2 regions of the Brevundimonas sp. 'scallop' genome follow, and region 2 is predicted to be linked to the other one. Evidence: predicted binding sites of a transcription regulator. Region 2 holds the regulator's gene; the other holds the start of a gene.
What was found. The regulator LexA, encoded in region 2, represses DNA repair genes until DNA is damaged. The targets are predictions, from matches to a motif close to ATGTTCNCNANNTGTTCT.
Positions count from the first base shown of each region.

Region 1: recA (recombinase RecA) is a predicted target of LexA. The motif match lies at 4,588-4,605, and genes of this name have one in related genera.

Region 1 is NZ_CP039382.1:581,321-586,992, reverse strand. It holds gene E4341_RS02825 (acetyl-CoA C-acetyltransferase) at 1-351, shown strand, start outside; gene E4341_RS02820 (3-hydroxyacyl-CoA dehydrogenase NAD-binding domain-containing protein) at 369-2,561, shown strand; gene E4341_RS02815 (hypothetical protein) at 2,633-3,229, opposite strand; gene recA (recombinase RecA) at 3,404-4,486, opposite strand; gene E4341_RS02805 (MHYT domain-containing protein) at 4,656-5,672, opposite strand, start outside.
Region 2 is NZ_CP039382.1:1,772,642-1,778,313, reverse strand. It holds gene E4341_RS08790 (peptidoglycan-binding protein) at 1-73, opposite strand, end outside; gene E4341_RS08785 (aminodeoxychorismate/anthranilate synthase component II) at 162-752, shown strand; gene trpD (anthranilate phosphoribosyltransferase) at 755-1,792, shown strand; gene trpC (indole-3-glycerol phosphate synthase TrpC) at 1,789-2,583, shown strand; gene lexA (transcriptional repressor LexA) at 2,702-3,400, shown strand; gene E4341_RS08765 (ComEC/Rec2 family competence protein) at 3,381-5,567, opposite strand; gene gltX (glutamate--tRNA ligase) at 5,566-5,672, shown strand, end outside.

The DNA of each region.
Region 1 (5,672 bases), 1.2 Mb from region 2:
GGCGGCGCCTCGATCGGCTCCGAGCCGTCGATCATGCTGACCGGCCCTGAATATGTGACCCGCAAGCTGCTGAACAAGCTGGGCATGACGCCCGACGACATCGACCTGTGGGAACTGAACGAGGCCTTCGCTGCGGTCGTCCTGCGCTACATGCAGGCGCTCGACATCGACCACGCCAAGATGAACGTGAACGGCGGCGGTATCTCGATGGGCCACCCGCTCGGCGCCACCGGCGCCATGATCACCGGCATCGCGCTTGACGAGCTGGAGCGCTCGAACAAGTCGACCGCCCTGGTCACCCTGTGCATCGGCGGCGGCATGGGCACCGCCACCGTCATCGAACGCGTCTGATCCGGGAGCAAATGGATATGGAAAACTTCAAGATCGACGTCGACGCCGACGGCATCGCCCTGATCACCTTTGACGTTCCGGGCCGTTCGATGAATACCCTGACTTCCTCGGTGATGAAGGAAATCCCCGAGCTGGTCGAACGCATCAAGACCGACGACGCCATCAAGGGCGCCGTCATCACCTCGGGCAAGGCGTCGGGCTTCTGCGCCGGCGCGGACCTGGGCGACATGGCCGGCGGCGTGCTGTCGGGCGGCGGCGACCTGAAAAAGGCGTTCGACGCCGGCTGGAAGCTGAACGGCGCCTTCCGTGCGCTGGAAACCTCGGGCAAGCCGATCGCGGCCGCGATCAATGGCCTGGCCTTGGGCGGCGGGCTGGAGTTCACCCTGGCGGCCCACTACCGCGTGGTCGAGAATAACAACAAGATCCAACTGGGCCTGCCCGAAATCAAGGTCGGTCTGTTCCCCGGCGGCGGCGGCACCCAGCGCCTGACCCGCCTGGTCGGCGTCCAGAACGCCATGATGGCGATGAGCGAGGGCAAGTCCTTCCGCCCGAACGACGCCAAGGGCGCAGGGATCGTCCATGAGGTGGTCGAGAAAGGTCAGTCGGTCGAGGCCGCCAAGGCCTGGATCAAGGGTGGCGGCAAGGCTGTCCAGCCTTGGGACGAGAAGTCGTTCAAACTGCCCGGCGGAGGCCCCTATCACCCGGCCGGCATCCAGAACTTCATGGTCGGCAACGCCATGCTGCGCAAGCAGTCCTATGGCAACTATCCGGCCGTGGTGAACCTGATGAAGGCCGTTTACGAAGGCGCCCAGGTGCCGATGGATGCGGCGCTGCGTATCGAGACCCGCTACTTCATCAAGACCCTGATGACGCCGCAGGCCCAGGCCATGATCCGTTCGCTGTTCCTGTCCAAGCAGGAGCTGGACAAGGGCGCCGTGCGCCCGGCCGGCGTGCCCAAGTCCGATCCGAAGAAGGTCACGGTCATCGGCGCCGGCATGATGGGCGCGGGCATCGCCTATGTGCAGGCGCTGGCCGGCATCGAGACCATCCTGATCGACCAGACCCAGGAAGCCGCCGACAAGGGCAAGGCCCACGTCGAGGAACTGCTGAAGAAGCGCCTGTCGCGGGGTCAGCTGACGCAGGAGAAGTACGACGCCCTGCTGGGTTCGGTCACGGCGACGACGGACTATGAGCTGATCAAGGGTTCGGACCTGGTCGTCGAGGCCGTGTTCGAAAACCGCGAGATCAAGGCCGACGTGACCAAGCGCGCCGAGGCGCAACTGGCCGAGGGCGCCGTCTTCGGCTCCAACACCTCGACCCTGCCGATCAGCGGTCTGGCCGAGGCCTCGGTGCGGCCCGAAGACTTCATCGGCATCCACTTCTTCTCGCCCGTCGACAAGATGATGCTGGTCGAGATCATCCTGGGCGAAAAGACGGGTCAGGCGGCCATCGCCAAGGCGCTGGACTATGTGCTGAAGATCAAGAAGACGCCGATCGTCGTCAACGACAGCCGTGGTTTCTACACCTCGCGCTGCTTCTCCACCTTCCTGATGGAGGGCATGGCGATGCTGGAAGAGGGCTACGGCCCCGCTCTGATCGACAACATCGGCCGCATGACCGGCATGCCGCGCGGCCCGCTGGAGATGCACGACGACGTCGCCCTGGACCTGTCCTACAAGATCGCCAAACAGACGGCGCTGGATCTGGGCGACAAATACGTCCCGTCGGAAGGGGCCGACATCGTCGCCAAGATGGTCGAGGGCGGGCGCTTCGGTCGCAAGAACGGCAAGGGCTTCTACGATTACGATCAGAAGCCCAAGACGATCTGGAAGGGTCTGGGCGAACTGGCCCCGACCACCAAGGGCATCGACCAGCCGGAAGAGCCGACTGCCTTCGCTCAGATCGACGAGCTGAAGACGCGCCTGCTGTATCGCCAGGCCGTCGAAGTGGCCCGCTGCTGGGAAGAGGGCGTCATCGACGATCCGCGCGAGGCCGATCTGGGCGCCATCCTTGGCTGGGGCTTCGCGCCCTGGACCGGCGGTCCGATCAGCATGATCGACGGCATCGGCCTGGCCAGGTTCGTCGAAACCGCAGACCGCCTGGCCGCGACGTATGGCGACCGCTTCAAGGTGCCCGGCTTGCTCCGCGACATGGCGGCGAAGAACGAGACCTTCTACGGCAAGTTCGCCCCGGAGAAGGCCGCCGCCTGATCGGCAGCGGACATCCACAGACGATGGAACGGGCGGCCTTCGGGTCGCCCGTTTTCGTTTAAAAGGCGTAGCTAGCCGCTGTACGCTAGGATCACGCGTTTCTCAGCCGGAGCCACGATGACGACGCTCCCACCTCGCCCATGGGCGTAAAACGCGTTGTCAGAACTTATGATGGCATTGACCCGCGACACGGTTTTCGGATCGAGTTTGCAGCGGAAATCATTGCGATCCAGGAAGGCCCCGATGCCGGGCTCTCGGCCGCAGTTATGCTCCCCATGTCTAGACCACAATGGAACGATCGGAGTGCGCTTCCAGTCCCAGTAGGTTCGACGCTCATTCGCCTTCCGCTGAGATGCACTCATCAGCATCGGAACTTCAGAAGCGTCAGACAGATAAGCCAATCCTCCTTCTTCGATCTTTGAAAGCGAAGCCTTCTCCAACCGATATATGATCAGTCCGACCTCGTCGGCGCCGGGTCCGAAGCCCCAAGCCGCTTGCTTCCGATATTCGATCCATCTTGCCTCGACGCCATGAGGCAAGAGGCTTTGATACCAGACGTACTGGTAGGTCTGCCAACCTGCGAGAGGCTCGCATACCAAGAGGGCGAGCAAAGCCAGACACCCAAAGCGATTTCGCATGGCCATCGTTATTGCGCGGCCCTGGGCCAATCACAATCTCCCCCCAGGCACGAAAAAAACCCGCCCGACACGAGGTCGAGCGGGTCGCTCCGCCGCCCTTCGCGGGGTCGGTGGCGGGTCGCTAGGGGCGACGGAGTAGCGGTGAAAAGACCGGACCGAGACCGGGACAAACTCTGAAAGTCCGCCCAGCCTCGGAGGCTGGCGTCAGCCTTCCAGGTCCTGGCCTTCGTCCGGCTCGGGCGTGCCCAGCAGTTCGTCGGCGATCTTGTTGGTCGAGGCGCGCACGGCCTTTTCGATCGAGGCCGCGATGTCGGGATTCTGTTTCAGGAACTCGCGCACATTCTCGCGGCCCTGACCGATCCGGGTGGAGTCATAACTGAACCAGCTGCCCGACTTCTCGATGATGCCGGCCTTGACGCCCAGGTCAATGACTTCGCCCAGTTTGGAGATGCCCTCGCCGTACATGATGTCGAAGATGACCTCGCGGAACGGCGGGGCGACCTTGTTCTTGACCACCTTGACCCGGGTGGTGTTGCCGACCACCTCGTCACGGTTCTTGATCGCGCCGGTGCGGCGGATGTCCAGACGCACTGAGGCGTAGAACTTCAGCGCATTGCCGCCCGTCGTCGTCTCGGGCGAACCATACATGACGCCGATCTTGTGGCGGATCTGGTTGATGAACAGCACGATGCATTTCGACTTGGAGATCGAGGCTGTCAGCTTGCGCAGCGCCTGGCTCATCAGGCGCGCCTGAAGGCCCGGGAGGCTGTCGCCCATCTCGCCCTCGATCTCGGCGCGCGGCGTCAGGGCCGCGACGGAGTCCACGACCACAATATCTACGGCGCCCGACCGGACCAGCGTATCTACGATCTCCAGCGCCTGCTCGCCGGTGTCCGGCTGCGACACCAGAAGATCATCCAGATTGACGCCCAGCTTCTGGGCGTAGACCGGATCCAGCGCATGTTCGGCGTCGACGAAGGCGGCGACCCCGCCCTTCTTCTGAACTTCGGCGACGGTGTGCAGGGCCAGGGTCGTCTTGCCGGACGATTCAGGACCGAACACCTCGATCACCCGCCCGACCGGCAGACCGCCGATGCCCAGCGCCATGTCCAGGCCCAGCGATCCGGTCGAGACGCTATCGATCTCGGCGACCACGCCTGCCTTGCCCAGTTTCATCACCGAGCCCTTGCCGAAGGCGCGATCGATCTGCGCGATCGCCGCCTCCAGGGCGCGTTGCTTGTCGCCGTCGTCCTTGCCCACCAATTTGAGTGCCGCCTGTGAAACCATTGCCTTCGTCTCCCTTGCCATGATTCCCGTCATTCAGCTTGGGAGAGACCCGCCTGGACCCGCCCCCGTTTCGTGAGGCGGACTATGTGCATGGTTTGTTCCGGTTCACAAGATGTTCTCATTGATCAAAACAAGAACACCAAAGGTCTACGACCGTTTTTGACGCAGGCTAAAGCGGAAGGCGTAGGCTGAAGCTGGCGCCTTCTGGTTCGTAGGTCATGACCGCAGACCCTTGCAGCGAACGGTTGATGGTCGAGTTGATCAGCACCGAACCGAAACCCTTGCGTTTGGGCGACGAGACTGTCGGACCGCCGCTTTCAACCCAATCCAGCAGCAAATGGCCGTCCGCCACGGACCAATCCACCCGTACGCAGCCCGAAGCATTCGACAGCGCCCCGTATTTGGCGGCGTTCACCGCCAGTTCGTGAAAGACCATCCCCATGCCCAAGGTCTGCTGCGCGTTCAGATCGACGGCCGGACCAGTCAGTCGAACCTGTTCCTCGGCATAGGGCGCCAGTTCCTGAACCAGCATGGCGCGCAGATCGACACGCTCCCAATTCGCCGCCGTCAGCAAATTTTGCGTATTGGACAGCGCCAGCAGCCGCGCCTCGAACAATGCGGTGAAGGTGGCGACATCCGGCGTGCGTCGCGCCGTCTGGTGGGCGATGGACTGCACGGTGGCCAGGGTGTTCTTCACCCGGTGATTCAGCTCGTTGATCAGCAATCGCTGCAAGCGTTCGCTGTCGGCTAGGGCTGCGAAAGCCTCGTGGCGGTCGGTAATGTCGGTGATGACCCCTGACATCTTGATCGGGCGGCCCGAACGGCTGCGGATCAGGCGTCCTCGCAGATGGACCCAGCGACCCGAGGCTGGCAGCCGCCATTCCTGATCATATTCACTCTCGCCCGCCATGGCGCGCTCTAACGCCTGGCGGTGCAACGGCAGATCGTCTGGCGACAGCCGGTCGCCGATCTCCGTGGCGCCCAGACGGCTGGACGCATCGATCGACAGGATTTCGCGCGCACGGCGCGACATCATCGTCGTCTTCATCGGCAGGGTTGCTTCCCAGAAGCCGACGCCACCGGCGTCCACGGCCGACAGGACATTGGCCCGCTGATCCACGATCGAGGCGCCGAGCGCGAGAAACAGCAAGGTCACCGCCCCAGTCGTCACCGCGACCGCCAATAC
Region 2 (5,672 bases):
TTTCGACCACGACCAGCTTCGCCTTTGCGGCGGCAATCTTGGCGGCGATGTCTTTTTCAGCGGCGAGTTTCACCCGCCCAGTCCTAGTCCCGCCGAGTTAAAATGCGCTTTAAGGCCGCGCCCGCTTGGCGCGGACGCGCGTCACGCCTAGAAGCCAAGCCATGATCCTCGTCGTCGATAACTACGACAGCTTCACCTACAATCTCGTCCACTACCTCGCGGAGTTGGGCGCGCCGACGCATGTGGTGCGCAACGACGACCTGTCGGTGGACGAGGCGTGGGCGCTGAACCCCGCCGCCGTTCTGCTGTCGCCCGGCCCTTGCGCGCCCGACCAGGCGGGCATCTGTTTGCCGTTGATCACGACCGCGCCAGAGTCCATGCCGATCCTAGGCGTGTGCCTGGGTCATCAGGCCATCGGCCAGGCCTTCGGCGGCGACGTCATCCGCGCCAAGACCCTGATGCACGGCAAGACCTCGCCGATCCTGCATGAGGGCCAGAGCGTTTTCGCCGACCTGCCCTCGCCCTTCACCGCGACACGCTATCACTCGCTGGCGGTCAAGCGAGAAACCCTGCCCGACTGTCTGGAGGTCACCGCCTCGACCGCCGATGGCGAGATCATGGGCTTGCAGCATCGCACCCGCCCGATCCACGGCGTGCAGTTCCACCCGGAATCCATCGCCACCGAGCACGGTCACGACATGCTGGCCAACTTCCTTGAGATCGCCGGCGTAAAGCGCCTCGCGGCCGCCTGACCATGGGCGACGGGTTCAAGCCGATCCTCGCCCGGCTGGTCGAGGGCCATCCCCTGACGTCGCAGCAGGCGCACGACTTCTTCGCCGCCTGCCTGCGGGGCGAGCCGACTCCGTCGCAAGTCGCAGCCGCCGTCACCGCCATGCGGATGCGCGGCGAGACCGTTGACGAAATCGCCGCATTCGCGGGCGCCATGCGCGTTGCCGCTCTGACGCTGGATCACCCCTATGAGGTGATCGACACCTGCGGCACCGGGGGCGACGGTCAGCACACCTATAATATCTCGACCGCCGCAGCCCTGGTTCTGGCCGGAGCGGGCCTGAAGGTCGCCAAGCACGGCAATCGGGCGATGTCATCGAAATCAGGCTCTTCCGACGTCCTGTCGATCCTGGGCGTGAACCTGATGGCGTCGCAGGCGCAGCAGAAGAAGGCGCTGGATGAGGCCGGTATCTGCTTCCTGTTCGCGCCCGCCTATCACGGGGCGATGCGTCATGTCGGGCCGGTGCGAGCCGAGATCGGTTTTCGCACCGTCTTCAACCTGTTGGGACCGCTTTCGAACCCGGCGTCTGCAAAACGACAGGTCATGGGCGTCTATGATCCGCGCCTGCTGGAGCCGCTGGCCGAGGTGCTGGGCCGGCTTGGCGCCACCCGGGCCTGGACCGTTCACGGCCAAGGCCTGGACGAACTGGCGACTTCCGGCCCTACGGACGTCGCCGAATGGAAGGATGGCGCGGTTCGTCGCTTCCAAATCACGCCCGAGGACGCCGGCCTGCCGCAGGCCTCTATCGCAGACATTCGCGGCGGCGACGCCGAGGAGAACGCCGTCGCCCTGCGCGCGCTTCTGGCCGGCGCGGCCGGACCCTACCGCGACATCGTGCTGCTGAACGCCGCCGCCGCCCTCGTGGTGTCCGATCGCGCGGCCGATCTGGCCGACGGCGCCGCGCTCGCCGCTGCCGCAATCGACGACGGTCGAGCCGCCGAGGCACTGGATCGCCTGGCCCGCATCACTTCCACGCCGCTGGAAAGCGAAGAGCCCGCATGACCGACGTTCTGGACCGTATCGCCGCCTACAAGCGCAAGGACGTCGCCGCCCGCAAGGCTGCCACCTCGCAGGACGCGATCGAAGCCCTGGCCCGCGCCGCATCGGCCCCGCGCGGCTTTCGCGCCGCTTTGGAGCGGGTCGGAGAGGAAACCGGTCGTCCCGCCCTGATCGCCGAGATCAAGAAGGCCAGTCCGTCCAAGGGCCTGATCCGGCCCGATTTCGATCCGCCGGCCCTGGCCCGCGCCTATGAGGCCGGCGGCGCGGCCTGTCTGTCGGTGCTGACCGATGCCCCCAGCTTCCAGGGCGACGACGCCTATCTGGGCCAGGCCCGCCAGGCCGTCGCCCTGCCTTGCCTGCGCAAGGATTTCTTGGTCGATCCTTGGCAGGTCGCCGAAAGCCGCGCCCTGGGCGCCGACTGCATCCTGATCATCTTAGCCATGGTCGATGACCGGTTGGCCGCCGAGCTGCTTTCGGAAGCCGAACGCTTTGACATGGACGCGCTCATCGAGACCCACGACGAGGAAGAAATGGCGCGCGCCTGTGCGCTCGGCGGCGATCTGGTGGGGGTCAATAATCGCTCCCTGCGTACATTCGAGGTCGATCTGGAAACCACGGAGCGGCTGTCCATGCTGAGCCCCGTTCGGGCTCTGCTGGTTGCGGAGAGCGGCATCTTCACGCCCGACGACGTGGCGCGCGTCTCGGCTGCCCATGCCCAAGCGATCCTGGTCGGCGAGAGCCTGATGCGGCAGGCCGATGTCGAGGCGGCCACCCGTCAATTGCTGGCCGTTTGAGCCGAGACGCGGCGGCAAGCCTCGCCGTTAAGTTGACATTAGCAAGGAACACTTACAGAACATCGACAAATGTTCACGGCCCGTTCCGATTCGTCGGCGGGCGCATGAGGGCTTGGCGATGCTCACGCGCAAACAGCACGAACTGCTGATGTTCATCCACGAACGCATCCAGGAGACCGGCGTCTCCCCTTCGTTCGACGAGATGAAGGAGGCGCTCGATCTGGCCTCCAAGTCCGGCATTCACCGGCTGATCACGGCGCTGGAGGAGCGCGGCTTCATCCGCCGTCTCGCTCACCGCGCCCGCGCGTTGGAAGTCACAAAACTTCCCGAACAGGCGACGGCCGGCGCGCCGCGCGGTCGCGCCGGATTCAAGCCCGACGTCATCGAGGGCGGCGGCGGTGTCCGACCTGCGGCTCCGATGGCGGCCAACGACACCCGCGAGTTGCCGCTGATGGGCAAGATCGCCGCCGGCACGCCGATCGATGCGATCGAGCATGAAACCGCCCGGTATCCGGTTCCGGAGTCCATGCTGGGCTCTGGCGAGCACTACCTGCTGGAGATCGAAGGCGACTCCATGATCGAGGCCGGCATCCTGAACGGCGACATGGTGGTGATCAAATCGACCGACAGCGCTGCCTCCGGCGAGATCGTGGTGGCTCTGGTCGAGGGCGAGCAGGCGACGCTGAAACGCCTTCGCAAGAAGGGCGCCTCGATCGCGCTGGAACCTGCCAACCGCAACTATGAAACCAAGATTTACGGCTCGGATCAGGTCGCGGTTCAGGGCAAGCTGGTCGGCCTCATGCGCCGGTATCACTGACGTCAGGATCAGACTGACGCGTCCAAGGGCGGTCGCCGCGAACGTCGGCCGTCCACACCGCGCGCCATCGATTCGGCTCGCCCGAACGGACGCGCCACAACTCCACTGCCCCGCCTCGCGCAAAATCCACGCTGTCCAAGACAAGTCGATCCTGACAGGCGCTTGGGATCGACGAGACGACGGCGCGGATACTGACGACGGGCGCTGCGCGGCATAACGCCTCCATCTGATCTGAGCTCGGCGACTTTCGCCCCCACCAAATCGCCACGGGACCAGCCTCATTAGTATCCGGCAGACAGGAGAAACGGTCGCAGACCCAGCCCGCTTCTGATCGATCCGTCATGATCAGCCCTCGTCGTCGCGACCAGAGATCCACCGCAAACTCACGCACGCCAGGTCGTACGACGACGGCATCCTCGTCACGGTGAAAGGCGGCGTTTGTTCCACCATCGCCAATCCAGAGGTCCGGCGTCGGCGCACGCGGCCAGATCAGGACGGCGGCTGCGAAGGGCAGCCCCAACCATCGCAGGCGGCCCTGCCACAGACAGACGAACAATACGCCCAGAAAGGCGACCGGCAGGACATGGTTGGGCGCGCTGGCGACCGTTTTGACCGCGCCGGGCAATCCCGCCGTCCAGGCGCCGATCGCCAACATCAGGTCCACGCCCCATCCCGCGACCGTCAGGAACGGTCCCCCCAGCCCCAAGGGCTCAAGCGCTGCGCCCAAGGCCAGCGCCGGCATCAGGATGAAGTCCGCCACGGGCGACGTGCCGAGATTGGCCAGCAGTCCGTACATGGCGGTGCGGTTGAAATGCTGCATGGCGAACGGTCCCGTCGCCAATCCTGCGACGACGCTGGCCGCCACAGCCGCCGTCAACCAACCGCCTAGCCGTTGGACTGCCAGGATTGGCCAGGGCGCGGATATTTCGCGCGGGCGCTTCGGCCAGGCCTCGACCAGGGCGACCAAGGCCGCCGTCGCCGCGAACGACATCTGGAAACCCGGGGTGACGATGGCTTCAGGCTGTATCGCCAGAACGATAAAGGCCGCCACAGCCAGGCCATGCATGGTCACCGCCTGTCGATCCAGCAGGATGGCCAGAAAGGCGATGGAGGCGGTGATCGCCGCCCGCTCGGCCGGCGGCGGCGCGCCCGACACCACCAGATAGACCCCGACCGCCGTCAGGCCCGCCAAGGCCGCGACCTTCTTACCGTGAACCCGCAGGGCCAACCAGGGCCAGGCCGCGACGCCCAGCCGCACGGCGAAGAAGACGAACCCGCCGACGATGGCCATATGCAGCCCTGACACCGACAGGATGTGCGCCAGGCCGGAATCGCGCATCACATCCATATCCTCCTGACTGATCCAGGTTTCATGGCTGGTGGTCATGGCGGCGGCGATCCCGCCGGTCCGTTCGCCGAGCCGCGCGACGATCCTCTCGGCCAGTGCGAAGCGGGCGCCGTTGACCGCCATTTCAAGTCGAAGTCGCCACGGCGGCGGCGCCAGATCGGCCGTACGCGTTTCACCCAACGCGAACGCCACGCCGCCCATGCCTTGGAAAAAAGCGTTGCGGCCGAAGTCGTAGGCGCCGGGGCTGGCCGGCGCAGGCGGCGGATCCAGAATGGCGAACAGGCGGATCGCTTCGCCGGGCCGTGGAGGGTGGCCCCGCACCGTCGCTCGCAAGCGCACCGGCGTCTGATCTGGCATCAGTCCGCGGATCCAGACCGGCGCAATCACGACCCGCGCGCCTCGCTGCCCCGGGCTGTCGACATCGACGACCCAGGCTTCGATCACGGTCGGTTCGCTGAGCACGGGCGCGATCGGCGCGGCGACGGCTTCGGTGCGCACCTTCGCCGCCGCCAGCCCACCTGAAACGCAGGCCACCATCAACAGCAGCCAAGTCAGACGCCGCGACCAGCCGCGCCTACGCGCCACGACCCACAGCCCAAAGGTCAAGGCGGCCCCCAGCACCAAGGGCCACAAGACCGGCTCGGCTCGCAGGGCGAAATAGACCCCTCCGCCCGCGCCGAATGCGACCGGCGCCCATAGCCGCCATCTCAGGGTCTGGGCGGCGACCTCGGCGTGCAGCCAGGCGCGCAATCGCGCAGCAGGGGTGGGTTTTGCCGCATCGGGGCGTATAAGGGCGTCGCTTACGGACCCCTCCCCCATGACCTCACCTTCCTCGACTGTCGTCACCCGCTTCGCCCCCTCGCCGACAGGCTATCTGCATATCGGCGGAGCGAGAACCGCTTTGTTCAACTGGCTGTACGCCAA